DNA from 4 places in the Peribacillus sp. V2I11 genome. Region 2 is predicted to be linked to each of the others. Evidence: riboswitches for the same ligand, from Rfam matches in the RefSeq annotation. Region 2 holds a riboswitch; each other region holds the start of a gene.
What was found. Region 2 has a riboswitch for S-adenosylmethionine ahead of QFZ73_RS05535 (methionine biosynthesis PLP-dependent protein). Riboswitches for the same ligand answer to the same signal wherever they lie in the genome.

Region 1 (7,893 bases), 1.8 Mb from region 2:
CCACTTAGGAAATGGAACATTGCCTGTTCTTTCGAAAGCTTGCTGATTGGAGGCAGAACGCCTGAAGCATCAGCTGTTAAGAAAATGATTGTATTTGGGTGTCCTGCAATACTTGGGTTCACGATGTTATCGATCGCTTGCATTTGGTATGCAGCACGAGTGTTTTCAGTCAATGAACTGTCATCATAGTTCGCTTCGCGTGTATCCGGATCAACAACAACATTTTCCAGTACGGCACCGAAACGGATCGCATCGAAAATTTGTGGTTCTTTTTCACGTGAAAGATTAATCGTTTTCGCATAGCAGCCGCCTTCGATGTTGAATACACCGTTAGAAGACCAGCCGTGCTCGTCATCGCCAATCAGTTTACGACTAGTGTCTGCTGATAAAGTTGTTTTGCCTGTACCGGACAGTCCGAAGAATAAAGCGACGTCCCCTTCACGTCCTACGTTAGCAGAGCAATGCATTGGAAGGATTCCAGCCTCTGGAAGTAAGTAGTTCATGATCGAGAAGATCGATTTTTTCATTTCTCCTGCATATTCCGTTCCGCCGATCAGGATGGTACGGCGTTCAAATGAAACGATGATGAAAGTTTCGGATGTAGTTCCGTCCACTTCTGGGTCTGCTTTAAAGTTAGGTGCAGAAAGGATTGTGAATTCTGCTTCGTGACCTCTTAGTTCCTCTTCGTTTGGACGGATGAACAAAGTATGGGCGAAAAGGTTATGCCAAGCATATTCATTAACAACACGGATTGGAAGACGTGATGATTCGTCTGCACCAGCGAAACCTTTAAAAACAAAAATCTCTTCTTTTGCTTTTAGGTAGTCAACTACTTTATTATATAGTTTATTGAACACATCTTCGGAAATTGGCTGGTTTACTGAACCCCAATCAATTTTATCTTTAACTGATGCTTCTTCCACGATATATTTATCTTTAGGTGAACGACCAGTATATTTGCCAGTTTCAGCTTTTACCGCGCCGGTTGATGTTAAAACGCCTTCATTTCTGCTTAATACTTTTTCGACCAATTGAGGAACTGAAAGTTGAGTTTGCACATTATTTCCTGTTAATAATTGGTGTAACTCATTAGAAACATCTACAGAATTCATATATGAGGTACCTTCCTTTGTTTAAGTTTTTAGATTACAATTAGTATAACACATTCATTTAATTAGTCTATACTATTTCTTTTAATTTGTGATTATTTTCAGCTGGTCGCGTTAATCATTTTAATCCGGGAGGAACCGATTCAGGATTATCGCATATACTTTCATGAAGAAAAATTTATTTTAATAGGAAGTAAGTAAGCAATATATGTCCATTGGGGAAGTCAGGATTTCATTCCTTTTAGTATGCTCAATACTTTATTATTAATGGCAATTTACAACATTTCTTTTCGTATTTTGCATTGTAAACCCTTCTAGGACGTTGTATCAACATGTTTTTTTAAATAACCGCCATTCTGGGTGGAAATGTTCTTTTTAGAAAAGCATTGACAAATTCCAGCTAGATAAGATAATATCTTAAATTGTACGGATTCTCTTATCCCGAGTTGGTGGAGGGACAGGCCCTTTGAAACCCAGCAACCTGCCATATTGAACTTGACTCCAAGATCGATCGCCGAAAATAAAGCGAAGGTCTTCAAGGAATAGTGGTGATGGTGCTAACCTGAGCAAGGTAAAAAACCCTTGAACGATAAGAGTGAAAGGATAGAAGACAGAATTTTAAACCTTTCCTCATTTGCCAGGGAAGGTTTTTGTGTTTTTATAAGTAATTCTGTGTCTATAGTTGAAACTAATGAGGGAAACGAGTTCCGTAAAAAACAGGCTTATGCCTACAACATACTAACTTCCAAGGAGGAAATATGATGTCAAAGAAACGTCTATTTACTTCTGAATCTGTTACAGAGGGCCATCCGGACAAAATTTGTGATCAGATTTCAGATTCCATTTTAGATGCTATCCTTGCTAAGGATGCAAATGCACGTGTAGCGTGTGAAACTAGTGTAACAACAGGTCTTGTACTTGTTGCCGGTGAAATTACAACGTCCGCTTACGTGGATATTCCGCGTATCGTTCGTGATACGATTAAAGGAATTGGCTACACACGTGCGAAATACGGTTTCGATGCTGAAACTTGTGCCGTGTTGAGTTCCATTGATGAGCAGTCTGCCGATATCGCAGCTGGCGTCGATAAAGCATTGGAAGCTCGTGAAGGAAACATGTCAGAGGAAGAAATCGATGCAATCGGTGCAGGGGACCAAGGTCTTATGTTCGGATTTGCTTGTAATGAAACAGAAGAGCTTATGCCGCTTCCGATTTCATTGGCGCATAAACTTTCATTCCGCTTGGCTCAAGTTCGTAAAGATGAAACTCTTGCTTACTTACGCCCTGATGGTAAAACACAGGTAACTGTGGAGTATGATGAGAATAACCTTCCTGTACGTGTAGATACGATCGTTATCTCTACACAGCACGATGCAGAAATTACGCTTGAACAAATTCAAGCCGATCTAAAAGAACATGTGATCAAAGCAGTCGTTCCAGCTGAATTGATCGATGCTGAAACTAAGTACTTCATCAACCCGACTGGCCGTTTCGTAATTGGCGGACCTCAAGGGGATGCTGGTCTTACTGGACGTAAAATCATCGTTGATACTTACGGCGGATACGCTCGTCACGGCGGCGGTGCATTCTCTGGTAAGGATGCTACTAAAGTTGACCGTTCTGCTGCATACGCTGCTCGTTACGTTGCGAAAAACATCGTGGCAGCCGGCCTTGCCGACAAAGCGGAAGTTCAACTGGCATACGCAATTGGTGTGGCAGAGCCTGTATCGATCGCTATTGATACGTTCGGAACTGGTACAGTTAGCGAAGAAATCCTTGTTGACCTAGTTCGCGCTAACTTCGACCTTCGTCCAGCTGGTATCATCAAAATGCTTGACCTTCGTCGCCCAATCTACAAACAAACAGCTGCCTACGGACACTTTGGCCGTACAGATGTCGATCTTCCATGGGAACGCACGGACAAAGCAGAAACATTAAAAGCACAAGCGTAATCCATATAAAAAAGGTGTCCCGCTATTAGCGGGGCACCTTTTTTATGGATTAATTTTACCATCAGCGGGAATAATTCAAGAAATCCCAAAGAAATTCAAATTAGGTGCAATACTCGTGAATTAGGGTCGTTTACAAGTTTGTTTGGGTCAATTACTCGTAAGTTTGAGTAGTTAACTCGTGAGTTGGTGCAATACTCGTGAGTTTGTAGCAATTATTCGTAAGTTGGTGCAATACTCGAGAGTTAGAGCAGTTTACTCGTGAGTTTGTAGCAATTACTCGTGAATTTGAGTACAATACCCGTAACTTTCAGTCAATTACTCGTGAGTTACTTAATTCGTTCCACCGTTTTATAGTATTGTCCTTTTTCGGCGTATTCACGTACGATGCGTTCCATATCCTGGCGATCTTCTTCGTTGATTTCGCGAATGACTTTAGCTGGGCGTCCGAATGCCAACATGTTCGGCGGAATGACTTTACCTTGGGGAACGAGACTGCCGGCACCGATGAAGGCCCCTTCGCCGATTTCGGCTTCATCAAGTACAATCGATCCCATGCCGATCAAAGCTCCTTTACGGACTTTACAGCTATGTAAAATGACCTGATGGCCAATGGTTACTTCATCCTCGATGATCAATGGATTATTTGGGCTTTGGTGCAGGATGCTGTTATCCTGTATACTGACTTTTTTCCCGATGATGGTTGGGGATACATCACCGCGAATGACGGAATTGAACCAAATTGATGTTTCGTCGCCAATTTTGACATCGCCAGTCACGACAGCATTTTCAGCAATATAAGCGCTTTCAGCAATTTCAGGTTCTTTGCCTTTATACGGATAAATAATCATTTTCAATCATTTCCTTTCCGAAGTGAATGTTTTTATGTATTATTTTAATATACCGTATGCAAATACACTTGGCTATTTATAATAGCAATGTACAACTTGTTAGATTTCTTTTTTGTCGAAAATCACGAATATGGTTATAATTCATATATATTATTTTAACTATCATGGATCGTACACAACAAGTGAAAAGTGAAAGGGGGATTTCGAATGTGGAAATGGGAGACAGAAGGAGACGCAAAGGGCGTCATTGTCATCATTCATGGGGCAATGGAACATCACGGACGTTATAAGTGGGTAACACAAATGTGGCTTTCAGCTGGATACCATGTCGTCATGGGCGACCTTCCTGGGCAGGGTATGACAACTCGCGCCTACCGGGGACATATCGATTCCTTTGATGAGTATTTGGACGAAGTGAAAAGCTGGATAGAAGAGGCTTACGAATATTCGTTGCCGGTCTTTTTACTTGGACACAGCATGGGTGGTTTGATTTCGATACGCCTTCTTCAGGAAGAGGAATGGGACATTGCAGGGGTGATACTTTCTTCTCCATGCTTGGGCCTCGTGACGAAGCCGCGGAAGTTCCTGACAACCATCTCGCATGGTTTGAACATCGTGATGCCTAAGTTCAGGGTAGATTCCGGATTGACACCTGAAATGGCGACGAGAAGTGCGGAAATTCGTGAATCCGATAGAAACGATACATTATATATCACAAAGGTTTCGATTCGCTGGTATCGCGAGCTTGCGCAGTCGATGAAGGATGCTTTTGAAGAGATTCCCGAATTTCAGGATGTGCCGCTTTTGGTCATGCAGGGCGGAGATGACCGAATCGTGAATAAGAAGGCGGTTCGTGAGTGGTTTAATTATAACTTGGCCAGTGAAAAGCAATATAAGGAATGGCCGAAGCTTTATCATGAAATCTTCAACGAACCAGAACGTGATGATGTATTCCAATATGCGTTGAGTTTTGTTGAAAACCGTTTAAAGATATTAGGGTATGTCGTTTGACCAGAAAGCTGCTGAATTTAGGTTCAGCAGCTTTTTTTGGTTAAATGGGCCGGAGACAAACCCCTGTTTCATAATTCAGGGATTTTTTTCATTGTAAGTTAGTGTACCTTTATTTAAGCAACCTCAGACTCCTTTGCGTGAACTTTTTGCATAAACTTATTGACATCACTAGGAACCTTACCGTCTAATTTAGAAACGATATATACGGCAAGGAAGCCAATCGGAACGGTAATTAGCCCTGGAACATTGAATTGTAGGAAGTTAGGTAGTGTGTCTTTAAAGAAAATCATATACATCGATGAAGCAAGTCCAAGAAGAAGTCCGGCAATTGCCCCTTTTTCTGTCATGCCTCGCCACCATATTCCCAAGATGAAAATGGGGGTGAATGTACTTGCGGCAACAGTGAATGCAAGGGCAACAAGATGACCAATTGAAGCCTCTTTAACAAGTAATCCAAGTGCCCCGTATAACATACCAAGAATGAGAATAGCTACTTTACCAGCAATAACACGTTGCTTTTGAGTAATGTCTTTCTTGAAAAACGTGGCATATACATCATGAGCAAGTGCTCCAGAGCTTGCGATGAACAGACCTGACAAATTTGAGAAAATGGCGGCAAAGGCACCAGCGATAACAAGACCTAGCATCCATTCGCCACCTAGTGCTTGAGCTGTAGATGGAACAACCATGTTGTTCCCACCCGTAATAAGGTTACTCATAACTTGTGAAGAAGCCTCACCTTTGATGAAGATTGCGCGACCAACTACTCCAAGATAAACAGCGAATAAGAAGAATACGCTGGCAATACCGATCGCCATTAATGCAGAACGTCTAGCTGCTTTTGCACTAGGGTTTGTATAGAAACGTAATAATAGATGAGGGAGACCAATTGTACCAAGGGAAAGACCGATCGTCATCGAAATTGTTTGCCAGAATGTGGGGAAGTAGTTACCTGTTCCGGACCAGGAATCACCATCGACAACAAAATCTTTGCCATCAATTGTGTATTGAGCGGTGTTCATAATTGAACCAGTAAAATCATTTATATTCGCTAAAATGGTATGGTAATGAAATCCGGCATAAACAGCAGCAATAGTCATTGCGATAAATGCAGCAAGACGGATCCATAGTTCAAGGGCTTGGTTCACCGTGGTTCCTTTCATGCCACCGACTCCAACATAGAACACCATAATGGTACAAGTGAAAATAATTCCAAATTCATAACTTGTTCCAAAGAACATACTTAATATTTGTGCTGCACCAAGTAACTGAGGTGCTGCATAAAATCCTGAAATTGCCAAGACGACAACAACAGCTGTCAGTCGGGCACGTTGACTATGGAAGCGATAGGCGAGGAAGTCGGCCACTGTAAAAGCACCGAATCGGCGTAGTGGACCAGCCACGAAAATGGCAAGCAAAGTTAAACCGATGGAGAAACAAAACGCATAATAGGCTCCGTCATATCCTAATTGGAAAGTTAGGCCGGCGATTCCAAGGAAAGTGGCTGCACTTAAATAGTCTCCACCAATTGCTGACCCGTTCGTAAACCAACCGAAGCTACGTCCTCCAACAAAGAAATCACTTGCGTTTGAATTTCGTTTTGCTAAATATGTTATATAGACAATTGTTCCCATCAATATAATTGTCAGTAACATTTTTGGCTCTAGTAGAGTTTTAATCAATTAATGTTCCTCCTCTCAGTACGGCCAGCATTCTTATACTCGTACTTTTTAAGTCGCTTCTCATAAAGTGAGGTGTGAACATAGGCAATAATGAAAGCTAATGCCATCGCAATGACACTAGTGAAAAACCATGAATACGTCATGCCACCAAAAAATTTAGAAAAGAAAATTTCAGGCATATACCAATTTAAAATCGGAATGGAAAAGATAAAGATGTAGTAACAAATCGTTAGTTTAAAACCTGTTCCAAATTCTTGTTTCATGACTCTGCTTGTTTCGGCATCAAGTGGAGCTAAATCTTTAATGTCCACTTTTTCTGCTGCCACGTATTCGTAATCGTCATTGAACTCACTAGCCATCTTCTTACAACTCCTTTCGTTATTTTTTATTGTACTTGAAAATCAAACGAGGTACCTTTCGAAATTTTGTTTGATTTTTACATAATTATGCTCAGTATCCAGGGGGAAATAGTATAATGGTTAATAAATAGAATTTTCTGTCAAAATAGGGGGGAACATGGCGTATTGTGTAAAATTATTAGTGAACGATTCGATGGAAAAAGAAAAAATTGTAACTTGGCTAGCGCATCCTTTTTTTGAAAAACTAATTCTCCGAGATGACTTAGAGACATTCTGTAACGATGAAATGATTATAATAATGGAAATCAATACGCCATTTGATTGGTTAAAGGTAAGAAGATTGCTCAAAAAGCATTCAAATTTACTCTTGTTTCCATTGATTGACGCCTCGATGATACAAACGGCCCCTATTGCGATTGAACTTCAGCTACCATCGTTATTCATCAAACCTATTAGTAAGCATTTATTTTATCGGAATATAAAAAAAGTACTGGGTTCATCTAATAGGAACATGGTTACATTTGAACAGGAAGAAGATTATCCAATCGATGAACTGTTTTTACAGAGTATTCTTAGAGAAGAAGTAGCTCTTGAGCAGATGAAAACCTTTTTAATAAAAGGGATGATCCCGAATGTGGTGTACTTCATTCAAGGTTTGGTGCTTTCGCCAAAGAGGGAGGAGAACGAGGGGTGGCAGGCTTCGAGCGTAATTCAAAGAAAGCTAATGAAAGCGTTTGCCACTATTGAACATGATGTCTACTTTCTTCCCTTTAGGAAGCATTTATTGTTTACGCTGAAAATTCCTAAAGGTATCTCTGCTCCGTGTTATTGGGAGGAAGGAGAAAAGACAATCGTTGAACTGATAGATCACTTGAAGCATCAATATGGCATTCAATTATATATAGGTGTGGGCTCTATCCATCGAGAGTTAT
Region 2 (7,893 bases):
TTAAGCCAGTACGGCAATCGGTCAGTGTAATCATACGGACCTACTATTTGCCCGGCACGAATTGACAAGACTTTTCCAGGCAGTTCTTTTTCAGCTGCTTTTTCGCTTAATGATTTTAAAGGTCCATAATATTCACCGTATATCGGTCCAGCAGTTCCGCCGGTGATCTCTTCTGCTTTATCTTCATTTAGTGTATGAACCTCTCCATTTTCATCAATACCTGGTTCGGTTGGATCACTATAAACTGAGATGCTTGAAATATATGTATAATGTTTAACTTGATTAAGCAAGCTGCAAGATTTCGAAACAGTTCGAGGGATAAAACCCGATGTGTCAATGACTGCATCCCACTGTCTTCCTTTCAACATTTCCAGATCCCCGTCGCGGTCCCCTCTTAACTGTTCTATTTCGGGAAAAACATAAGGATCGCTTCCACGATTAAAAAGTGTGACCTCATGCCCTTTCACTATCGCAGCTTTTGCTAAATATCGGCCTAAAAACCGTGTACCACCCAATATTAAAATGTTCATAAGATCTCCTCCTCTTTAACGATATTCCATTAAGCATACGCAACACCCTTTCCTAAAATTAATATTACTTGCAACTTTTCTTTGAACTCTCTTTTTGAACCGTGAATTTCCCTTCTCGGAAAAACTCGCAATATCCTATTCTTTTGAACTTTATTCTTTTTCGCTATAATGATATGGAAAGGGAGAAAGAAGGTGGAAACGATGCTTGAAAATCTCAAACAAAAATTCCCGAAGGCTCTTACCAATAAAAATGATACTGATTATATTTCTGACTATGTTTGGTTCGAAGACTCAAGAAGTATACTTGGCATTCCCCGTTCAGAAATCACAGCCGAAGAAATCCGTTTATTGGAACTGCTTTTTGCTCCTTCCATAAACCCAAATAACCTCAATGCACATCCAGACTCATCATGGAAAACTTTTTTATCCGAACCGAATGCACCATTGCCTTTAACGAGCTGGGAGAATGTTCGATTTCTTCATTTTAAGCTGACTCATGCTGATTTTTCCAACTCCGATTTTGAAGAGGCCTTCCTCTCTTTCGTTCCATCTGACGCAACATTGGTCTGGGAAAATGAAACGGCAGGAGTCTTAATTGAAACGGGCAAGGATGAACCATTATCAAATAAAGAACTAATCGCCATTTCTTCCACCCTTGAAGGTGACTTTTATGTTAAGACCCGTATGTTCACCGGGCGCTTTCACCCTGTAAATCAAGACCTTCATCATCACTGGACTCAGGAAAAAAAGTGTTTTGATATGGCACAGGTGCACCTGCCGGATCTAAAGGTGGCTGATTTGGCAGACATCATCCCTCACTCATTAATTAATGATCCATCCGTTAAGAATGCAAAGTGGTATATCAATGAGATTCTTGGCAAGACCAAGCAGGATGCTGAACTTATCAAAACGATTAAAACGTATATCGAATGTAATTCCAATGCCACCTATGCCGCCAAACAGCTTTATATACATCGGAACAGCTTACAATACCGAATAGACAAATTCTCTGAAAGTACTGGTCTTGATATTAGAAACTTCCGTCATGCCCTTACTGCGTACTTGATTCTATTACTGATTGATTAATTTTCATGAGTAGGTAATATCATCCTTTTTTTGTGCAATGTGCCCATACTTTTTTCTGAACTGATAGCTTAGACTATAGCTAATTGGTACAAGTAATCATTTTAAAAGGGGGATTTTTCATGGCGGAGTTAGTATTAGATCATATATTCAAGATTTATGATAAAAAGGTGACGGCCGTTAAAGACTTCAACCTTCGCGTTGCCGATAAGGAATTCATAGTTTTTGTGGGACCTTCAGGTTGCGGCAAATCGACGACATTAAGGATGATTGCCGGACTGGAAGACATTTCACAAGGGGATTTATATATAGACGGCAAGCGAGTCAATGATGTCCCCCCAAAAGACCGTGATATTGCGATGGTTTTCCAGAACTATGCCTTATATCCTCATATGTCCGTATATGACAATATGGCATTTGGATTAAAGCTCAGGAAAACGCCAAAAGCGGAAATCAAGCAAAGGGTCAATGAAGCGGCAAGGATTCTCGGACTTGAAGAGCTGCTAAACAGGAAACCTAAAGCCCTTTCAGGAGGTCAGCGCCAGCGTGTGGCACTTGGCCGTGCAATTGTAAGGGACGCAAAAGTTTTCTTGATGGATGAGCCATTATCCAATCTCGATGCAAAACTGCGGGTTCAAATGCGTGCAGAAATCGCTAAACTACATAAACGGCTAGACACCACGACGATATATGTCACGCATGACCAAACAGAGGCAATGACCATGGCGACACGTCTTGTTGTAATGAAAGATGGAATCATCCAACAGGTCGGTGCCCCAAAAGACGTATACGAGAAACCCACAAACGTCTTTGTCGGCGGTTTTATCGGATCGCCTGCCATGAACTTCTTTACCGGGACATTAAAAGAAGGCACAATTAAAATAGGCGAACAAACGCTTGAAATACCTGAATTGAAGATGAAAATGCTGCGTGATCAAGGATATATCGGAAAGGATATAATCCTTGGCATCCGTCCGGAGGATTTCCATAATGAAGGAACTAGCTTTACGGAGTCCCGTAACACTACATTCACGACCCAAATTGATGTAGCCGAACTCATGGGCGCGGAGATCATGCTCTACTCCACGTTAGAGGGGCAGGACTTCGTCGCACGGGTCGATGCCAAGAATATCATCCAGGCAGGTGAAAATATCGAACTTGCCCTCGACATGGATAAAGCTCACTTTTTTGATAAAGGGACTGAACATCGCATTTTAGTTGAAGAAGATGAACAGATGCAGGAAAGCATGAAGTTACCTGCCAATTAAACGTAAAAAGACCCGTTCACGAATGGGTCTTTTTCGTTGATTCAAAATAAGGGGTAGATTCATTCCTGGACCAATACCACTTCATCATGTCCGCATTCAGAGCATTTCATGAGATGCGGGCATTGGCCTTTCTGAAGGGATTGAGGATATCCGTCGTTTTCTTTAAGTATGTCGATATCCATGTAAGCACTGTAATCATCAGCGTAGTCCATGAATTTCCCTTTATCATCAAGATCACTGCCGCATTCCGGGCAATTCACATGAATTTTTCTTAGACCGTTGCAAAGCGGGCATAAAGACATTGTTTTTCCTCCTGTTCCCGATACTTATGATCTCAGTATTTGTTGATTCCATTATTTTAACACATGGAAACACCCTCCCTAATACCAGAGGGAGGGCACCGCAATTATTTATTAACCATGTTAGCAGGATCGACCCATGCTTTGAATTCATCTTCCGTCAGGAACTCCAATTTCAACGCCGCTTCTTTTAACGTAGAGTTGTCCTTGAATGCTGTTTTGGCGATCTTGGCTGCTTTTTCATAACCAATATGCGGGTTCAATGCTGTTACCAACATAAGGGAACGTTCTACATTTTCTTTGATTTTATCTTCATTTGCAGTGATGCCAACCGCACAATTATTGTTGAATGAATGAATGCCTTCCGTCAATAATTTGACCGTTTGCAGGAAGTTATAGATGATGACTGGTTTGAATACATTCAATTCAAAGTTACCTTGGCTAGCTGCAAAGCCAATTGTAGCATCGTTACCCACGATTTGTGTTGCAATCATGGTAAGCGCTTCACTTTGTGTTGGATTGACTTTACCTGGCATGATGGAGCTGCCTGGCTCGTTTTCTGGAATGGCTATTTCGCCGATTCCGCTTCTAGGACCACTTGCCAGCCATCTGACATCGTTCGCAATTTTCATTAAATCGGCTGCCAATGCTTTTAAAGCACCGTGTGCGTAGACGATTTCGTTATGGCTTGTCAATGCATGGAACTTATTATCAGATGTTACAAAAGGATATCCTGTATCCGCTGCAATTTGTTTGGCAGAAAGTCCCGGGAATTCTTTTTTTGTATTGATTCCGGTTCCTACAGCCGTTCCGCCTAGTGCAAGGTTCAATAATTTTTGGCTGCTTTCCTCAATCATCGCTAGATCTTTGTCGAGCATCGCTTTCCACCCGGAAATTTCTTGTCCTAATGTTAATGGTGTAGCATCTTGAAGATGTGTCCGGCCAATTTTCACGACATCCCAAAATTCTTTTTCTTTTATATCGAATGTATCACGAAGGGCTTTGATGGCAGGGACCAATTTTTCAGCGACTTCCATAAAGGCAGCAATATGCATGGCGGTCGGGAAAGTATCATTGGAGCTTTGTGCCTTGTTAACATCATCATTCGGGTGAAGGGTTTCCGATTCACCATTTTCTTTCAACCATTCATTCCCTTTGTTAGCGACCACTTCATTCACGTTCATATTACTTTGTGTGCCGCTTCCCGTTTGCCAAACTACAAGCGGGAAATGTTCATCAAGTGTACCTTCAAGGATTTCGCCGCAAATCTTGACGATGGCATTCTTTTTAACTTCCGAAAGATCACCAAGATCATAGTTTACCTTTGCCGCAGCTTGTTTAACGTATGCAAATGCACGCACTAATTCAATCGGCATTTTTTCGTTACCGATTTTGAAATTGTTACGGCTTCTCTCGGTTTGTGCTCCCCAATATTTATCAGCAGGAACTTTCACTTCACCCATCGTATCTCGTTCGATTCTGTATTCCATGTGTTCTCCTCCTATGTTTGCACAATTCATTGAGTACCTTTTGCATATGGAATGAATAATGTCGTATTATTCTTTCTCTCCATACATTGTACAAACTTTATTATTTTAAAGCAAAAATATCCGGCTGACCCTTCCCATTTTTCTGAAAAATCCATGATCCTTGCTGTTTATATGAAAATTCGGATATTTTTTTTGGACACATAAAGTGTTGACACCGCTAGGCTCCAATTGACCTAGTCATGCACATCAAAGCTTTACCCACCCAAAATGTTCTTGACAGTATTTTGTATATATAGTAAATTCAAAAGAAATTGAATAATCTAAACTCTTATCGAGAGAGGTAGAGGGAATGGCCCGATGACACCTCAGCAACCTTCATTTGTTTCAAACCAATGAAAAGGTGCTAATTCCACAAGTTTGTGAACTTGGAAGATAAGAAGAATGACTCGTCCCTACTTAATCAAAGTCTTCTTCTTAAAGAAGACTTTTTTTTATTCTATATAACTCAAAGGAGCAGTGAAAACCATGTACAAAACTGAAACATATCTTGCTCAATTAGGAAATCGCAGCGAAACGGCGACAGGAACAGTCAATCCGCCGGTATACTTTTCAACAGCTTTTCGCCACGAAGGAATTGGCCAATCGACGGGATTCGACTACACAAGGACAGGTAATCCTACACGCCAGCTATTGGAGCGTTCCATCGCCGATCTGGAAAAAGGCGACCAAGGTTATGCCTGCAGTTCAGGAATGGCCGCCATTTCCACAATACTCGCCCTTTTTAAATCTGGTGATGCATGGATTGTCAGCGAAGATCTTTATGGCGGTACATATCGTCTATTAGAACAAGGTTTTAAAAAATGGGGGTTGCAGTGTGACTATGTGAACACTTGTTGTTTGGAGGATATCGAAAAAGCCATCACTCCTCACACGAAAGCCATCTTCATCGAAACTCCCACTAACCCTCTTATGCAGCAAACGGATATTAGCGCCGTTGCCGCATTGGCCAAACGATATAATTTATTGTTAATCGTTGATAACACTTTTTACACGCCTCTTATTCAACAACCCATCCTGCTTGGAGCGGATATTGTGATTCACAGTGCAACCAAGTATCTCGGTGGTCATAATGATGTGCTCGCCGGACTGATCGTTGCTAGCGGCGCTGAATTATGTGATTCACTTGCCTTCCATCATAATGGTACTGGCGCTGTCTTGAGCCCATTTGATTCTTGGCTGTTGATGCGCGGAATGAAAACCCTGGCATTGCGGATGGAGCGTCATGAAAAGAATGCCAAGATACTTGTAGATTACTTATCGGAACATGATTGTGTTACGGACGTATTGTATCCCGGCAGAGGCGGCATGATTTCATTCCGAATCATTGATGAAGCGGCGGTCAACCCATTTTTACAATCGCTCTCATTAATCTCTTTTGCAGAAAGCCTTGGAGGGGTTGAAAGCTTCATCACCTATCCTGCCACACAAACACATGCCGATATTCCGCTTGAAGTCAGAACGGCAAATGGCGTTTGTAATCGCCTGCTCCGCTTCTCCGTTGGCATCGAGGATAGCGATGATTTGATTGGTGACTTGCATCAAGCATTCGCACAGGTAAAAAGGGAGGCACTACGATGACAGATCATGATTTTAGCTTTGAAACCAAATTACTTCATAATCAACATAAATTCGATCCGGCAACGGGCGGTGTGAGCGTCCCCATTCAGCACGCATCGACTTTCCATCAATCCGATATCGATCAATTCGGCAAATATGATTACAGCAGAAGCGGGAACCCAACTCGCGAGGCACTTGAAGACATCATTGCCGAACTTGAGGACGGCACCCATGGCTTTGCTTTTTCATCAGGTATGGCTGCCATTTCTACAGCTTTCCTGCTATTGTCTGCCGGGGATCATATCGTCATTTCCGAGGATGTGTATGGCGGAACGTTCAGGATGGTCACAAGCGTATTGTCGCGTTTCAATATTGAGCATACCTTCGTTGACATGACGGACCTTGAAAGCGTCAAAGCGGCCATTCAGCCAAATACCAGGGCCATATACATCGAAACGCCTTCAAATCCGTTACTTAAAGTGACCGATATTCAAGCCGTATGTGATATCGCAAAAAAAGCCGGTGCCTTAAGTTTTGTTGATAATACATTCTTGACGCCAGCATTGCAAAAACCACTGAATCTGGGCGCTGATGTTGTCCTTCATAGCGCGACGAAGTTTTTATCCGGACACAGTGATGTGGTAGCTGGGCTTGCGGTAGTGAAAGATCCGGAATTGGCAGTAAGACTCGGTTCCCTCCAAAACTCATTTGGAGCGGTTCTTGGTGTACAGGACGCCTGGCTTGTAATGAGAGGCCTGAAAACCTTGTCAGTTAGAATGGAACATTCACAAAAAGGGGCAGAAAAGATTGCAGCCTACTTAAAGGAGCAGCCCTTGGTGAAAAAAGTGTATTATCCCGGCCTTGCCGATCATCCACAGCACGCCATCCAGAAAGGACAGTCGCTTGGAGCAGGTGCGGTCCTATCATTTGAATTGGAAAGTGAGGAAATCTTCCGTTCTTTCGTGAACACTGTCGAGCTCCCTGTTTTTGCCGTAAGCCTTGGTGCGGTCGAATCTATATTATCCTACCCGGCCAAAATGTCCCATGCTGCCATGCCTGCTGATGAAAGGGAAAAGCGAGGCATCACGAACAGCTTGCTCCGCCTCTCTGTCGGACTTGAAAATCCGGACGATTTAATAAAGGACTTCGATGCAGCCCTCGTAAATATTGCAAAAGGGGAAGCAATTGCTGCAAAATGATTAAAAGATGGGTGCCTCATATATTATGGGCACCCTTTTTCTTAGTATCATTGTTAACTCTTTTCAACCCAGCCATACAAAAAAAGGCCATCGATTTCCCGATGGACTGACTCTCATTTCTTCATATTATATTTATCCAGGAAGCGATCCACCCGTCCGCCTTTTTCAGCAAACTTCTGCTTTCAAGTATAAAAAGGGTGCGTATCTGAACTGATTTCCACTTTTAATAAAGGATACGTTTGGCCGTCTTCCCAAATGATCGTTTCATTGGACGTCTTCGTTGAGCCTGTCAAAAATTTATACTCACTGTTGGTATCCATGAATACCACTCGTTGATAATCGGGATGAATTTCTTGTTTCACTATTATCACCTCATTGTCAGTATAGGTATATACTAAACGTAATGA
Region 3 (7,893 bases), 1.1 Mb from region 2:
TTATAAATTTTTAGAATAATATGAATTTATTTTATAATTAATTTGCCATTATGTATATTTCCTATTTCTAATAGTAACTTCAATTTTATTTATATAAAAAACTGCTTGTTTCCATAATGATAATTCGTTTGTTAGGCTAACCGTAGGCTTAACAAACCAAATACAAAATGCCCCTCTCGATAGAGAAGAGCTTTTATGTATGCGTTATATTCAATTTGCTATGACTTTTGCAAGGTAAGGGGGCCGGGGCCACACCGTTAAACACGTATTGAAAACGTTTTAATAGTAAACCAAGGTAGCTTTCATTCCTTATTGAAGAAAATTAACAAATTTAGACACCCCTATTTTATTAAAACGCTTGTTTTTCCTGACTAGCCATAAATTTCTTGTTATATCTATTCTGGAAATGCCCACTTCCCGCAAAAAGCCTTGCTCCAATTCCCTGGCCACTGTCAACCTTGGCAAAATGCTGATTCCAAGTCCAGCTTCAACCGCACTTTTTATCGCTTGTGTACTGCCGATCTCCATGTAGCTTTCTATTTTTTCTAAAACCCCTTGCTCCCTTAACATGTTTTCTACGATAAGCCGTGTTCCGGAAATGGATTCACGCCAAATCATCCTTTCATTTCCCAATTCCTCTAGCTGAATTTCTTTTCTGTCCTTCCATGGGTGGTCGGATGGACATACCAATATCAATTCGTCTTCGGCGAACTTGTCTACAATAAAATCGGTGTTTTCCACAAGTCCTTCCACCAAGGCCAAATCAATGACATCGTTTGATAAGTCCTCCAGAACCCGGGGGGTATTTTTTATCGTTAATGTCACTTTTATTTCAGGCTGTTGTTTTTTAAATCTCCCAAGCAAGCTCGGCAACAAATACTCACCGATAGTCAAGGATGCCCCTACTATGAGGTTTGCATTGTACTTGCCCGTTGATTGCTGAATCACTACTTTTGAATGGTTGAAGTCATTTACAATAGCTTTTGCGAAAGGGTATAACAACTTTCCTGCTTCTGTAACTCTCAGCCTTCCTTCCTCACGGTCGAATAACAAAGTGTTATAAAAATTTTCCAGTTGATGGATTTGTCTTGTTACAGCGGGTTGAGATAGGAAACTTAACCTCGCTGCCTGGCTTATACTTCCTTCATCAACCACTAAACAAAACATTTTTAGATTTTCCAATTTCAAGAAAACGACCTCCATGTTTTTAGATAGTTTATTAAAATGATAGCATCATATTGGTAAATGGTGAAATGAAAGAAGAGTGTTACATTCCCTGAATAAGTGAGCCTATTCAATTATTGGCGCATTCTTTATAAAACGGATAAATCTTCTGGGTATAACGTTTTGTTATACCCGATGATTTTGTTGCAATTTACCCATTCCATTTTCTTTGATATGTTAATAATAAGATTTAAACATAGCGGCAAAGGAGATGAATGATTTCAATGAAAGGACAATGGAAAACTCTGTTCCAATTATTTTGGACCTTTTTTAAAATAGCTCCTGTCACATTCGGAGGCGGGTTTGCAATGATCCCTTTAATCGAAAAAGAAGTGGTCGAAAAGAGAAAATGGATGAAAAGCGAAGAAGTTACGGATGTTTTTGCGTTATCTCAGTCCGTACCAGGAGCTGTCGCCATTAACTCCGCAACCTTTATCGGCCATCGAATTGCCGGAATGAAGGGGGCAATGGCAGCCATGATCGGTGTTTCATTACCTACCTTTTTAATTGTTCTGCTCCTCGGCATTTTGTATTTTTTCATTCAGGATAACCCGAAGATAGAATCCGCATTCGTATCGATTAGAGCTTCCATAGTTGCCATCATCGCCTATGCGGCTATCAAGATAGGAAAAACGGCTATTGTGGACAAAACAACTTTCTGTATTTTAATAGTAGGGATCCCAGTCCTTTTCTTTCTTCACCCTGTAATGGTTATATTAGCAGGAGCTGTAGCGGGTATTGTGACAATCTCCATAAAGAGAAAATTAGGTTACGACGTCAAGATGAATAGAAATGATATGAGAAATGAAGAAAATGATTTCGAACCTTTCATGGGTGCTGGCATATAGGTAAATCAAAAAAAGGGTCTAACTAATTTTCAAGAAAGCGTGTGATGGAATGATGGAATTGTGGGAGTTGTTTAGCACCTTCTTTATTATCGGCTTTGTATCGTTTGGAGGCGGATACGCCATGATTCCCGTAATAGAATCGGAAGTCTCACAGCATGGATGGATGACGGCGCAGCAATTTACCGATATCATCGCCATTTCCGGCATGTCCCCAGGACCTGTCACCGCCAATAGTGCCATTCTCATTGGCTATTCGACTGCTGGATTAGCAGGAGCGATTTCATCTGCTCTCGGAATCTTGCTTCCTGCTATTATATTCGTAACCGTTATAGCCACCTTCTTCAGCAAATTGAATCATTATCCAGTTATTCAATCCATGTTTTATGGACTAAGACCCATTGTCACAAGTTTAATCCTTTTTGCAGCAATCAGCTTTGCACTTTCCAATCATATGATGGCCCTGAACTTTTCATGGCATACGATAAGCTTATTACTCGTTTTTGGATTATCGTTATTTGCCCTAATGAAATTACGCTGGCACCCAGCCTATGTAATTATTCTATCTGGTTTAGTTGGTGTTGTCCTCTATTCATAACAAATGTCGCACACACAACCATTATCAATATGGACCGGAATTAAGCAGATAAATGGAAGACGGCCTTAATTACTTTTTAAACATTCATACTATATAAGTGCGAGAAAACTTGATTATGTTTATGTATTTAACCCATACAGAAAACACCCTGTATCCAATGATTCAGGGTGTTTTTTCATAATTATTCTCATTTTAAGAAGTACGTTTCTTCGTTTCATCATCTACTGGCTGAAACCGCGGATAACCAATCAAGATGGCAACGACTCCACAAAGTCCAATTAGTATTGGGTAATATGAATACGGCAAGATGCTGATCGGAGAAATCTTTGCTACCCCTGCTGCAACAAGCAGTTGTGCCCCATATGGAATCAACCCTTGGATACAACAGGCAAAAACGTCAAGCAAGCTCGCCGATTTACGTGGATCGATCCCATACTTTTCAGCGATATTTTTGGCAAGTGGCCCGGCAATGATAATCGAAATCGTGTTATTTGCCGTGGAAAGGTTCGTCAAACCAACAAGCCCGGCAATGCTGAATTCCGCCCCTTTTTTTGTTTTGCTGTTTCGGGTCACGAGGTGGAGAAGATAATCGATCCCGCCATTATGCTTGATTACAGCTACCATGCCTGCAATTAAAATGGCAAGGAAAGAGATTTCATACATTCCCGCCATCCCTTCTCCGATTTTTTGAATGACACCTAACGGTTGATAACTTCCATCCGCCAAGCCGATAATTCCGGCAAATATGATTCCGATGGAAAGGACCAGGAACACATTGACTCCTGCCAAGGCAGTGATCAATACGCAAAGATATGGAAGAATCTTCACCCAATTATAAGAATGTTGGGAGATGTCGGCTTGTTCACCCATCGTTAAAATTCCAAGGATGACACATGTGATGATGGCCGCAGGTAAAACAATGAAAAAATTCACCTTAAACTTATCCTTCATTTTCGTTCCCTGCGTTCGAACTGCAGCAATTGTCGTATCTGATATGAAGGATAGGTTATCCCCAAACATCGCACCGCCAATAACGGCCGCCATTGAAAAGGCAAGCGAAATATCGGTTTGCTCACTAATTCCAACCCCGATAGGTGCTAGGGCAACAATCGTTCCCATGCTTGTCCCCATAGATAAAGAAATAAAACAAGCAATAATGAAAATCCCTACCATTAATAGATTTTGCGGAAAAACAGCTAAGGCAAGATTCACCGTTGATTCAACTGCCCCCATGCCATTTGCAACTTCGGCAAAAGCGCCGGCTAAAAGGAAAATGATAACCATTAACATAATATTGGCGTCCCCGGCACCTTTACAGAAGATATCAACCTTATGATTGAATGTCTCTTTCCGATTCATTGCCAAGGCAGCTGCTGATGCAATTGAAATCGCTACAATCACTGGAAATGAATAAAAATCTTTAGTGATGATTCCGGACCCTATAAATAAAATTAAAAATACGACAAATGGGATCAATGCCCATGGATTCCCTTTATTGTTTGCACTCATGATGAACACCTCTTTTTATTTTTCCCATGACATGTGTCACAGCTCTTATTCTGTTAACAGTTTTCGCAAATTACCAATTTGAACTTGATTATCCAGTCATGGAGCTATAGCTAAAAACTGTCGGCATAAAAAAGACCCCTTCTATTAAACAACAAGAAGAGGTCTTTTAATTTATAAAAAACACCCTCCTTATCTTTCAGGCGAAAATCAGCCTGCTGGATTTGGCACAGCACTCCTATTAAGTCTGCTGCCGAGACATCTTCGGGCCAGTCCCTCCGTCTCTCTTGATAAGAAGATCTAAATTATATAATTTATCAAATATTACGATGTCTACCAGAAAAGTACCAGGCTGGAAACTTGCCGAAACCATCTGAGTTTGTGAAAGTGACATCGAAAGTCGTATTGAAAAGCAAATATAAGAGTACAGCATTTTGTCTATTTTCGCAAGGTTTAGTTTTAAAATGTTTCACATGCACTATTAAGGATTATAAAGAGATCTTGACATGTGCAGTTAATCAGTTTATTTCAATAATGAAACTCTTGTTATATTTGGATAAAACACAAAATATATCCATTTTGGAGCGGAATTAATATAAAAAGAGGTCTAATGACCTCTCAACAAATTTCTTGTATTAGGTTAGGTGAATTATTTTTAGTCGAGTTCACATCAGTCGATACCTCAAATGCTTCCATCTGTTCCGAATCGAATGACTTTAAATATTGTTGCAGATATGCAGGATCATTAATGGATGGATTCAACCAATCTTTTTCATCTTCTGGTTTAAGGATGACAGGCATACGATCATGAATGCTGGTCATTAGCTCATTAGGAACGGTTGTTATAACGGAGCATGAATAGATGCTGATGCCATCAGGAGATTTCCAGGATTCCCAGAGACCGGCCATTCCAAATGGAGCATGATTCTTCAGTTTTATTCGCATCGGTATTTTTCTCTCTGGTGTCTTCTTCCATTCATAAAAAGAGTCAGCGATTATCAAGCATCTCTTCTTCTTATACGCATTCTTGAAGCTTGCTTTCTCTGCAATGGTTTCCGCTCTGGCATTGATCATTTTATAGCCCACTTTTTCGTCTTTTTCCCAGAAAGGAATGAGTCCCCACCTAAGATATCCAAGTCGATTCCTTGCCCCGTCATTAATGACGGAGAGCACGGGTTGGGAGGGAGCAATATTGTAGTTGAATTGGTATTCCCCATCAAATGATCCTTGAATATCAAACCGTTCTTTTATTTCTTCAATGTCAGTGAAAAGGGTGAAACGTCCACACATAATATCGCCTACCGTATTAAGATTTATTACAGTGTAACAAATGGAACGGGCAGGCACAAATCAGCGTTCTAAAATCCTGATGTCGGTAAATGGTTGATTAAATAATTCGCTGGAAATCAAAAGAGTGCCAAGGACTTCTCTTTCATCTTCAGCTTTAATGATTTCCGACAAAATCAAGGTACTGCCATTCCTGACCGTTACTTTATATTCATTCATATAATCCCCCCTCAAAAGGCTAGATGGTTGTTATTATAAACCAAAAAACCACAAGTATCAGTATTGAACTTTGGCAGAGTCATGGTTAATCCTCTAATGGAGAGGCCGCATGGAGGTTCCTTTATACTTCTAAGGGTTAGTCGCACGAAGCAATGCCCGGGACTATAACTCCTTGAGGCTTAAAAAAGACTGTCCATGAATGATTCATGGACAGTCTGGGCGCTGTCAAAGGTTTTTCGCTTCAATACTGATCATTGATTATGGAGATAGCATTGAGGAAAGCCCCAACAGTCGGTACGAAAAGGAATGCTCTTCTAGAAGAACCAAATTAGTTGCCCCTATTCCATGTCCATTCATTATTTAAAATGCAGCAAAACCTCATTTATTAAATGTGCTGCCAATGTAACAGTTTTATTATTTTCGTCCAACGAAGGATTCACTTCCGAGATATCAAAGGAGAGGATCTTTTCATTTGATACGATATGCCTAATAATGGCACGAACCAATTTCGGATTCAGTCCAAACGGCGATGGAGCACTTACCCCAGGTGCGTAGGCTGAATCAATAACGTCCGTACATAATGTAAGAATAATGTAGTCATTTTCCTTAACGAATTCATTTATCCGCCGCTTAGTTTCATCCATTTCGTTCAATGACAAATCTTCTTCCAATATGTAGTCGACCTTACTTCTCTCAGCAGTTTCAAACAGTGCCTTGGTATTCCCCTGTTTCTGAATTCCGACACATAAATATCCACAACTTTGATCTTCGTCCAAAATCTGCTTAAACATCGTTCCTGATGAACTTTCTTTTTCATAAGGCCTCATATCAAAGTGAGCGTCAATATTAATAATCCCTAATCTAGCTTTTGGTCCAATGGATTTCCTAATCCCAAGATAATGGCCATACAGGGTTTCGTGTCCTCCCCCAAGTATGATAGGAATCGCTTTACTCTCCAATATCCCGGCAACAGCTGATCCCAGTTGGGATTGGGCGGCCTCCATCTCTGTACTTTCACATATTACATCGCCAGCATCCACCAGCTCGGTTTGGGAAGGTAAATGACAGGGTAATTTTGCCAATGACTGCCTAATATGATCAGGACCCTCTGCAGCACCAATCCTGCCTTTATTCCTTTTGACGCCTTCATCACATTTGAAGCCAATCAATCCAAAGGTCCTTGATGCATTGGAAGAGATGGCTAATTCCGAAATCGGTGCCAAACGTACTCTTTGGTGGTATCTGAAGCTGTCCATGTCAGATTGGGAATCAATTCTTCCATTCCAATATTTTAAAGTCGGATTAGTATACATAATTTCTCCTTTATTTAAAAAATTCCGAAATATCTTTTTTTAAAATTATAAATGAGATAATATATAATTACCAATACAAAAATTCAATATATCTATAGTTTAAAGCTATAGAAAGGAGAATATATGGACCTTCGTCAACTTCGGTATTTCACTACCATTGTCCAGGAAAAGAATTTCTCAAAAGCGGCAAAAATACTGCATATATCTCAACCTTCCCTAAGTAATGCCATAATGAAATTAGAAAATGAAGTTAGTTTTCAGCTTTTGGAACGTAATACAAGGGGGCTTGAGCTTACGGAAGCGGGGGGAATTTTTTATACGAGATCTGTTGATCTGTTAAGAAGATTCGATAATATGCAAGTGGAGCTTAAGGAAATGAAGGATGTTGGAAGCGGAACAGTATCTATTGGTTCCATAGAGTCCTTCAAATTTTGGTTCCCGAAGATAATCAGGAATTTTAAAATCAATTATCCTAGTATTAAAATAAAAGTAAGGGAAATATTAGGGGAAGAGAAGGTTTTCGATTCGTTAAACCGGTATAATGTTCATTTCACCATCACGAACCAGCCCATCAACAACGATGAAATTCTATCCACTCCCCTTTATAATGAAAAATTCATGCTTTTGATCCATAAAGATGACAAGTTAAACGAAAAAGAGTCCATCACTTTCCAAGACATTGCAAAGAAAGAATTGATCATCAGTACAACTGGATTTCAAACAAGAGATGATATCTTAAGAGCATTTAAGGGTGAAAATGCAATTCCCAATATCCTATACGAAATAGAAAGGCTTGAAACAGCTTGCAGTTTGGTAGAAGAAGGGCTAGGGGTTACAATTTTACCGGAAAGCTATATAAAATCCGCTGCTACACCAAATACTGCAATTCGCGCAATCGATT
Region 4 (7,893 bases), 3.6 Mb from region 2:
TCGCCACTTTCTTGAAATGTCTGCAATATGATGAGGTGCCGTTCTGCAACATCCTCCAATTAAACGTGCCCCTGCATGGTGCCATTCTTCAGATTTCAGGTCGAGCCTGTTACATGATTCTTGACCATGCCATGTTTTAGTTTCTGGATTATATGATTCACCAGAATTCGGATAAACAATAATTGGTTTATGCGTGTTTGCACGCAACACCTGTATGGCTTCCGTGATACTTGATACAGGCGCACAGTTGATGCCAATTGCTGCAATTTGCTCACTGTCCCCAAACAATCTCGTACATTCCTCCAGCAAGGTACCGTCACTTATCGCTTTTTCATTTTTCAACGAAAAGGATAGCCAAGCATAGACTTCTGGATAATCTTTCAATATTGAATGTAATACTTTTGCTTCCTGCAGGGAAGGAATCGTTTCAAATGCTAAAATATCAGCTCCTGCATCAATCAAAGCTGATATTCGTGAGCGATGAAATGCCGCTAAAGTTTCTTCTGAAACACCATAGTTCCCTACATACTCTGAACCATCTGCAAGATAAGCCCCATAAGGTCCGACTGATGCAGCAACCAATGGTTTAGGTCTAATCGTTTGATATTCTTCCTTCCAAAATTCATCTCTTGCTTTTCTTGCAAGTAAAACCGTTTTCCGGATTAGCTCCAAAGCCTCTTTTTCTTGTATTCCTCGTAGGGCGAAACCTTCAACTGTTGCTTGGTAGCTTGCCGTTATAGCACAGTCAGCACCCGCACGAAAGTAGTCAGAGTGAACCTGATAAATCACTTCTGGATTTTCAAGCAATACATGAGCAGACCACAGGGGATCGTCCAAATCACACCCATGCCTTTCAAGCTCTGTAGCTAAAGCTCCATCCAAAATCATGACTGAATGATCTCGTAAAATTGCGTCAATTGGGTTGATTTTATTCTTCATGTTTTACTCCTCTTTTCTTTATAGTTTGTGTCAGATAATAACTTCCATAGCAAAACAAAATAAAAGGTATGCCACAATATAGTGCAATTCGTTGTGTAGGATCGAATGCAATTCCTATGCAAGAGGCAAGACATAGCATAAAAGAAACGATAGGTACGAGTGGATATAAAGGTGTATGATAAGCCAAATCATTTACTGAATTTCCATCTTTTATAAATCGTCTGCGAAATAGAAACTGTGACGCGCTAATACTCATCCAAACTACAACCACGGCTAGTCCGGAAATGGATACAAGCACTATGTATACTGTATCCGGTGCAATAATACTCGAGAAAAGGGCTAAACCACCGCCCAACATACTGAAAATGACTGCATTTACCGGAACACCCCGTTTTGTCAATTTTGCAAATATTGGTGATATAGTTTTCTTATCTGCAAGTGACCAAAGCATCCTGGATGAGGCATATAGTCCTGAGTTTGCAGCAGACAAAATGGCAGTTAATATAACAAAGTTCATAATATCCGCTGCATATGGCATTCCGATCCGTTCCAGAACTGTAACAAAGGGGCTCTCTAAAACGCTTGCATCCGAAATAGGCAATAATGCGGATAAAACAACGATGGTTCCTACAAAAAAGATAATCAATCTCCATAATGTCATACGGATTGCCTTTGGTATCGTTTTTTCTGGATTCACAGTTTCTCCAGCTGCAATTCCGATTAATTCAGTTCCGGAAAATGCAAAATTCACCGCGAGCATCGTCATTAGAATGGCAAAAGCACCATTCGGAAATAAACCTGCACTTGTGAAATTGGAAAATAACGGAGCTGATTGTGAATTAATTATTGGAATAAAACCTACCATTGCCGCAGCTCCCAGAATAATAAATATCACAATAGCAAATACCTTTATGGACGCAAACCAGAATTCGGATTCAGCGAAAAACTTAACGGTCCACACATTTAATGCCAAGACCAAAATGGCAAATAGAGCACTCCATATCCAGACACTTATTGATGGAAACCATCTCTGCATCAACAATCCTGCAGCCGTGAATTCCGAACCTAGTGCAACAGTCCAAGTTAGCCAGTACAACCAGGCTACTGTATACCCTGTCCCTGGTCCGATATATTTGGCTGCGTAGCTATGAAACGCACCTGTCTCGGGCATATGTACTGCCAGTTCACCTAGACATAACATGACTAGATAAACCACTAATGCTCCAATCAGATACGAAAGGATGGTGCCAAACGGGCCAGCCTGGTGAATCGTATAACCCGAACTTAAGAATAAACCAGTTCCAATCACCCCGCCAAGCGATAGCATTATTATATGCCTTGCTTGCATTTGCCTTTGAAAATCATGCTTCCTTTTGTTCTCCATTTTACTCTCCTTAATCTTGCATCCAGAAAAAACGAAAACGCACTCTAAAAAAGAGTGCGTTACTGACAAATAAACACGTACGGTCTTATCTATCAAGGTTTCACCCCCTGGAATTAGCACAGTGTCTTTATAGACCTGTTGCTGAGGTTTCATAGGGCCAGTCCCTCCACCTCTCTGGATAAGAAATTATTTTTTTATAACTTTATCAATCTATGAAAAATTTGTCAAGTTTTGTTTCGTTTGTAAAGACTTTCTTTTATATTCCAACAATCATGACCTCCGGCATTGAAATGATTGCTAGTCTTTGGAACTGTCGCTCACCGTATTAAAATTGCAGATAAAGTTAACCGGGATAAATTTGGTTTAAAAAATTGACGACATCTTAAAAGATGACGCCATTTTTTTCTTTTCCCTTAAGGACGTTCTATTTCAAATAATTCCCCAAGTTTTGTATAAGTATGACCCGCTAATCTTGCTACAGGTTTTAGCCCATTCTGGTCAATTCGGCCATTATGGTAAATATCTTGCTCTATATGATAGCAGACTATTTTCCCTATCAATAAATCACAACCAGGTTTATCCAGGGAACCTGCCAATGGTAACGTATGCTCCAATGTACATTCAAAGCGTACCTTCGCTTCTTGCAATCCAGGTACGGATACCTTATCACTAACAGCCGTCGTGAAATTAGTAAGACCCAATTCGCTTTCGTCAGAGGGGAGTTCCTTGGCCGTTCGATTTGCATCAGCAACATTATTTTCATCAGTGATATGAACAACGAATTCACCTGTTTGAATTGCATTTCGGGCTGTGTCCTTTGAAACTCCTTCTTTCCGTTGAACAGAAATGGAAATCATCGGAGGATTGGAACTGACTATGTTGAAAAAGCTGAACGGCGCTATATTGATTGTACCGGTTTCGGATTGTGTCGTAACCAGGGCTATAGGTCTCGGTATAATGCTTCCAGTCAAAAACTTATAATTTTCCCGTTCAGTCAGACTTTCAGGATTAACTGAAATCATCTTCATTCCCTCTTTCATTCTTATATAAAGTTCTTATGAAACCATGAACCTGCTGCCTCGACTTCTGAACGTGTTAACTGATGACCGTAATTTTCCCAGTGAATATCCACCCTAGCACCAGCTTGCAGTAAAATTTGATTAAGTTCATCAGTTTCTTGTGCCGGGCAAATCGGATCGTTTTTACCTGCAGCAATAAATACTGGTATATCCGAAAGGGGGGGTAAAGCAATCCCACGTCTTGGCACCATTGGATGATGAAGAATCGCTCCCTGTAGTGCCCCTTCGAAATGGAACATCAAACTTGCCGCTATATTTGCACCATTAGAATAACCTAATGCTACCACTTTGTCACGATCGAAATCATATTGGCCGGACGCAAATTCCAAGAAGTCATAAAGCTCCTTCGTACGGAAGATCAAATCTTCTTCATCAAAAACCCCTTCAGCTAAACGGCGGAAATAACGGGGCATTCCGTTTTCAAGTACATTTCCCCGTACGCTCAATACGGATGAACCCGGTGAAACCATTTCCGATAATGGCAAGAGATCAGTTTCCGTTCCTCCAGTGCCATGTAAAAGCAAAAGTAACGGAGCTTCTGGATTACTTCCTTGTTGAAAAATATGCTTCATCATTTATCCTCCTCTAGTACTCTCGGCACTGCCGGCAGTAACGTTTTCTCCATAATTCCCCTTTTTTCTTCCAACCATGGCGGCAGCATTAATTTACTGCCCATCGTTTCCTTCGTTTCATCATGAGCAAAGCCGGGTGGATCTGTGGCAACTTCAAAGAGTATGCCTCCATCTTCCCGAAAATAAATGGCATCGAAGTATTGACGGTCTTTAAAGGGTGTCACACCATAGCCATGGTTTGCGATATGCTCCCTCCATTCTTTATGATCTTCATTATCGCTTGCACGCCATGCAAGATGATGGACAGTTCCCACTCCGATTTTTCCATTTGGCAAAACCGTTTTTTTAACATCTATCAAATTTCCGATGTCCGATGTGGATTTGAAGCGGATGTAATCGCCCTCTTCCCCAATCTTTTGCAGGCCCATCACTTCCTCTAATAGTTCCATCGTTTTGATCGGTTTTGACGTCAATAATACGGCACCGCCGAATCCCTTGACTGCCTTATCAGCTGGTACACCGCCGAATGACCACTCGCTATTTTTACCTTCTTTACGCTCAACCAGCTCAAGTTTCAAATCATGCGGGTCTTGAAATTCCAGATATTCCTCACCGAAACGTGAAACCTTTTCAAAGTCTATGTTAAATTTACCCAAACGCATTTCCCAGAAGCCCATTGACCCTTCCGGAACGGCATATGTTGTAATCCCCACTTGTCCAGAGCCAATTGTACCTCGGTATGCTTCAGGCCAAGGAAAGAAAGTGATGATAGAGCCCGGTGAACCTGATTCATCTCCGAAATATAAATGATAGGTGCCTGGATCATCAAAATTAACGGTTTTCTTCACCATACGCATTCCCAATACTCCAGCATAAAAATCCACATTCTCTTGAGGATTGCCAACAATTGCGGTTATATGATGTATTCCAGCATTTTGCTTTTGCATGCCCATTACTTCCTTCCCGTTAATTAATTTGTTGATTTTGTATTCAGTGGTTTTAAATTCGATTCAATATCCTTTCTTTTCGATTCTAAAAAAGGTGGCAGGGCAAGGTTCTCACCTAGGTGCTGCTCTGCTTCATCCACTGCAAAACCAGGTCCATCAGTAGCTAGTTCAAATAATATGCCATTCGGCTCCCTAAAATAGAGTGAACGAAAATAAAAGCGGTCCACATAGCCCGAGTTCACGAATTTCGATTCACTAATTTTCTCTATCCATTTTCTCAATTCTTCTTCATTATCCACCCGGAAGGCAACATGGTGTACTCCACCCCTCCCCAACCTTTCCCGAGGTATGTCATTCCTTTCTTCAATATGGAGTTCCGCTCCTGTTCCTCCTGCACCTGTCTCGTAAACGACAATCGGATTTTGTCCCCTAATTGAGGATGGGTATGTGCCTAATTTCCTGAATCCCAATACCCCGGTAAGGACACTTTCTGTTTGTTCAATATTGGGTACAGTAAGTTTTACTGGTCCTAATCCAAGGATGAAAAACTCTTGCGGTACCGGGCTTCCATCCCACGGTAATCCTCCTTGAACGCCGTTATTATCCTGATCGGAAACCAGAAGAATCCTCTGCCCTTCAGGATCTTTAAAAGAAAGCACCTTCCTTTCAAAACGGCTCGATATTTCTTCATGTTCAACATTGAATTCCACAAACCGTTTTTTCCAATATTCTAGCGCTTTATCATCTCTCACCCTTAAAGAAATTTCAGAAATGCTATTGTTTCCCTCATGAGTGCGGGCAGCATTGGGAATTTCAAAAAACGTCAATTCCGTACCCGGGGAACCAATTTGATCTCCATAAAATAAGTGATACACACGAACATCATCTTGATTCACCGTTTTTTTGATTAATCGCATCCCTAAGACTTTTGTGTAGAATTCAAAGTTATTTCCCGCGTTAGCTGTAATAGCCGAAACATGATGTAATCCTTTTAATTCCATCCGTACCACTCCTATCTTTATAAATTTCCCCTTACGGTGTTGAATTAATTCGTAAATAATATCTTGAATTCAAGGTATTTAACCTAACATAATACTTTTAATACAAATATCTTGATTTAAAGATAAACGACAGTGATATAATTGTCAACCATTTTCATTCAAATAATTTCAGCCGTATTCACTTATCATAAAATAATAAAATCAGGTCAAAATAAATCGGTATAAAGAATGGAGGTGTGATATATGGTTAAAGATTTTTTTAGCGCAATTGAAGATAGACGCTCTTATTATTCCCTTAGTAAGGAGCGTGTTGTCCCTAATAAAAGGATTAAAGAAGTTATCGATCATGCCGTTCAATATTCCCCTTCAGCGTTCAACTCCCAAAGTGCAAGAGTGATTGTTTTAACTGGTCAAAACCACGACCTATTATGGGATATCACGAAAGAAACATTAAGAAAAGCAGTCGGTGATAAAGATTTTGAAAAAACTGAAGAAAAAATGAAGTCATTTATAAATGGTTATGGTACGGTTTTATTCTTTGAAGACCAGGCAATAATAAATAGGCTTCAAGAACAATTCAAACCGTATGCCGAAAATTTTCCGATTTGGTCGAACCAATCGTCTGCCATTTTACAATTTGTCGTATGGACTTCCTTGGAAATTGAGGGTTTTGGTGCAAGTCTTCAGCATTATAATCCTTTAATCGATGACGAAGTGAGAAAGACATGGGATATATCACGCCATTGGAAACTCATCGCACAGATGCCTTTTGGAAAACCCACTGCAGAACCTGGCGATAAAGACTTCTCACCACTTGAGGAACGAGTGAAATATTATCAATAATACAATGGGGGCTGGTTCTACATACCGAGCCAGCCCTTTCATTTATTTCACTTTAGTAATCCAGAAATGATGCAAAAAATTTTAAAAATATCAATGACGCAAAGCCTATATATTCTACAACCGGCATGATTTTGATATCCTCACTGCCGTCCAACAAGTACATTTTACATCCCCTAGTAACCTATTGAATTGGTGAAGAACGCCCTGGTAGCCATTCCTTCAAATAATATGGGAGTACACCGGAATAATGTTTAGCAGCATGTCCACTTTTCAGTAGGCTATATGTCTTATCCTTACATGTTAAATGCTCCATTACCGGATAAATCATTTCCTGAGGGACCAATCGATCATACTTACTCGCTATTACCAAAACACTAGCATCAATTTTCGATAGCTTCGCTTTTTTTCCCCTTACCTTAAAACCACCCTTAACCAAGCTATTTTTTATCAATAAATCTTTGGTTATTTGTTTTGCGGCTGCTCCGGATAATGGTACATGCCCATTAGCCCAAGCATTGAAGCGGCGCCAATTCCGAACATATTCATCATCATCGGCTTGATTCAATAAAGATAAATAGGGTGATATATAGATAGGAGATGTAATTAACCTGATTCCATATTTAACTGCACTGGCTGGGATCGTTTGATAAATATCAATCGTCTTGTTAAAATCCGCGGTACCTTCCTTTAACGCTTCCTGCCATTGATCAAAAAATTCCGAGGCACTGAAATCTACCGGTGTAACGGAGAGGATCAAATTCTTGATTGGCTCGTCTGCAATGGCAGCATATATTGCGGCTATTGTACCGCCGAGGCAAAACCCCATAACTGTAATTTCCGATGCTCCAGAGTAACGTAATGCACGCTGAACTCCTTTTTGGATATAATCGACGATATAATCTTCGATCGATATTTCACCATCTTCAAAGCCCGGACTTCCAAAATCAAGCAAATACACATCAAAACCTTCGTTTACAAAGGATTCTATTAAACTATTCCCCGGGGACAAATCAAGAATCAAAGGAGTATTGATTAGTGAATATATAAGAAAAACCGGAACATCATATTTTTTTTGTGCTGACGGATAATACCAAAGCGTTGATTTGTTTTTTTTCCACACCGCTATTT

Region 1: it holds a riboswitch for S-adenosylmethionine, as region 2 does, so the genes downstream of both, metK (methionine adenosyltransferase) here and QFZ73_RS05535 (methionine biosynthesis PLP-dependent protein) in region 2, are expected to answer to the same signal.
Region 3: it holds a riboswitch for S-adenosylmethionine, as region 2 does, so the genes downstream of both, QFZ73_RS00155 (Na+/H+ antiporter NhaC family protein) here and QFZ73_RS05535 (methionine biosynthesis PLP-dependent protein) in region 2, are expected to answer to the same signal.
Region 4: it holds a riboswitch for S-adenosylmethionine, as region 2 does, so the genes downstream of both, mmuP (S-methylmethionine permease) here and QFZ73_RS05535 (methionine biosynthesis PLP-dependent protein) in region 2, are expected to answer to the same signal.

What each region holds. Positions count from the first base shown of each region.
Region 1 is NZ_JAUSYW010000001.1:2,957,961-2,965,853, forward strand. It holds gene pckA (phosphoenolpyruvate carboxykinase (ATP)) at 1-1,112, opposite strand, end outside; SAM riboswitch class I at 1,543-1,705, shown strand; gene metK (methionine adenosyltransferase) at 1,868-3,061, shown strand; gene QFZ73_RS14460 (gamma carbonic anhydrase) at 3,388-3,906, opposite strand; gene QFZ73_RS14465 (alpha/beta hydrolase) at 4,117-4,920, shown strand; gene QFZ73_RS14470 (sodium/solute symporter) at 5,034-6,602, opposite strand; gene QFZ73_RS14475 (hypothetical protein) at 6,599-6,961, opposite strand; gene QFZ73_RS14480 (helix-turn-helix domain-containing protein) at 7,155-7,893, shown strand, end outside.
Region 2 is NZ_JAUSYW010000001.1:1,131,886-1,139,778, forward strand. It holds gene QFZ73_RS05510 (NAD-dependent epimerase/dehydratase family protein) at 1-530, opposite strand, end outside; gene QFZ73_RS05515 (PucR family transcriptional regulator) at 732-1,616, shown strand; gene QFZ73_RS05520 (ABC transporter ATP-binding protein) at 1,736-2,881, shown strand; gene QFZ73_RS05525 (hypothetical protein) at 2,941-3,183, opposite strand; gene fumC (class II fumarate hydratase) at 3,288-4,670, opposite strand; SAM riboswitch class I at 4,996-5,109, shown strand; gene QFZ73_RS05535 (methionine biosynthesis PLP-dependent protein) at 5,196-6,308, shown strand; gene metC (cystathionine beta-lyase) at 6,305-7,486, shown strand; partial or broken gene QFZ73_RS05545 (type B 50S ribosomal protein L31) at 7,600-7,848, opposite strand.
Region 3 is NZ_JAUSYW010000001.1:29,439-37,331, forward strand. It holds gene QFZ73_RS00140 (LysR family transcriptional regulator) at 310-1,188, opposite strand; gene QFZ73_RS00145 (chromate transporter) at 1,449-2,072, shown strand; gene QFZ73_RS00150 (chromate transporter) at 2,122-2,667, shown strand; gene QFZ73_RS00155 (Na+/H+ antiporter NhaC family protein) at 2,860-4,176, opposite strand; SAM riboswitch class I at 4,363-4,470, opposite strand; gene QFZ73_RS00160 (SOS response-associated peptidase) at 4,792-5,463, opposite strand; gene QFZ73_RS00165 (hypothetical protein) at 5,524-5,679, opposite strand; gene hutG (formimidoylglutamase) at 6,036-6,992, opposite strand; gene QFZ73_RS00175 (LysR family transcriptional regulator) at 7,116-7,893, shown strand, end outside.
Region 4 is NZ_JAUSYW010000001.1:4,775,680-4,783,572, reverse strand. It holds gene mmuM (homocysteine S-methyltransferase) at 1-939, opposite strand, end outside; gene mmuP (S-methylmethionine permease) at 929-2,323, opposite strand; SAM riboswitch class I at 2,406-2,508, opposite strand; gene QFZ73_RS23425 (flavin reductase family protein) at 2,737-3,345, opposite strand; gene QFZ73_RS23420 (alpha/beta hydrolase) at 3,366-3,974, opposite strand; gene QFZ73_RS23415 (ring-cleaving dioxygenase) at 3,974-4,921, opposite strand; gene QFZ73_RS23410 (ring-cleaving dioxygenase) at 4,945-5,922, opposite strand; gene QFZ73_RS23405 (nitroreductase family protein) at 6,166-6,765, shown strand; gene QFZ73_RS23400 (alpha/beta fold hydrolase) at 6,947-7,893, opposite strand, start outside.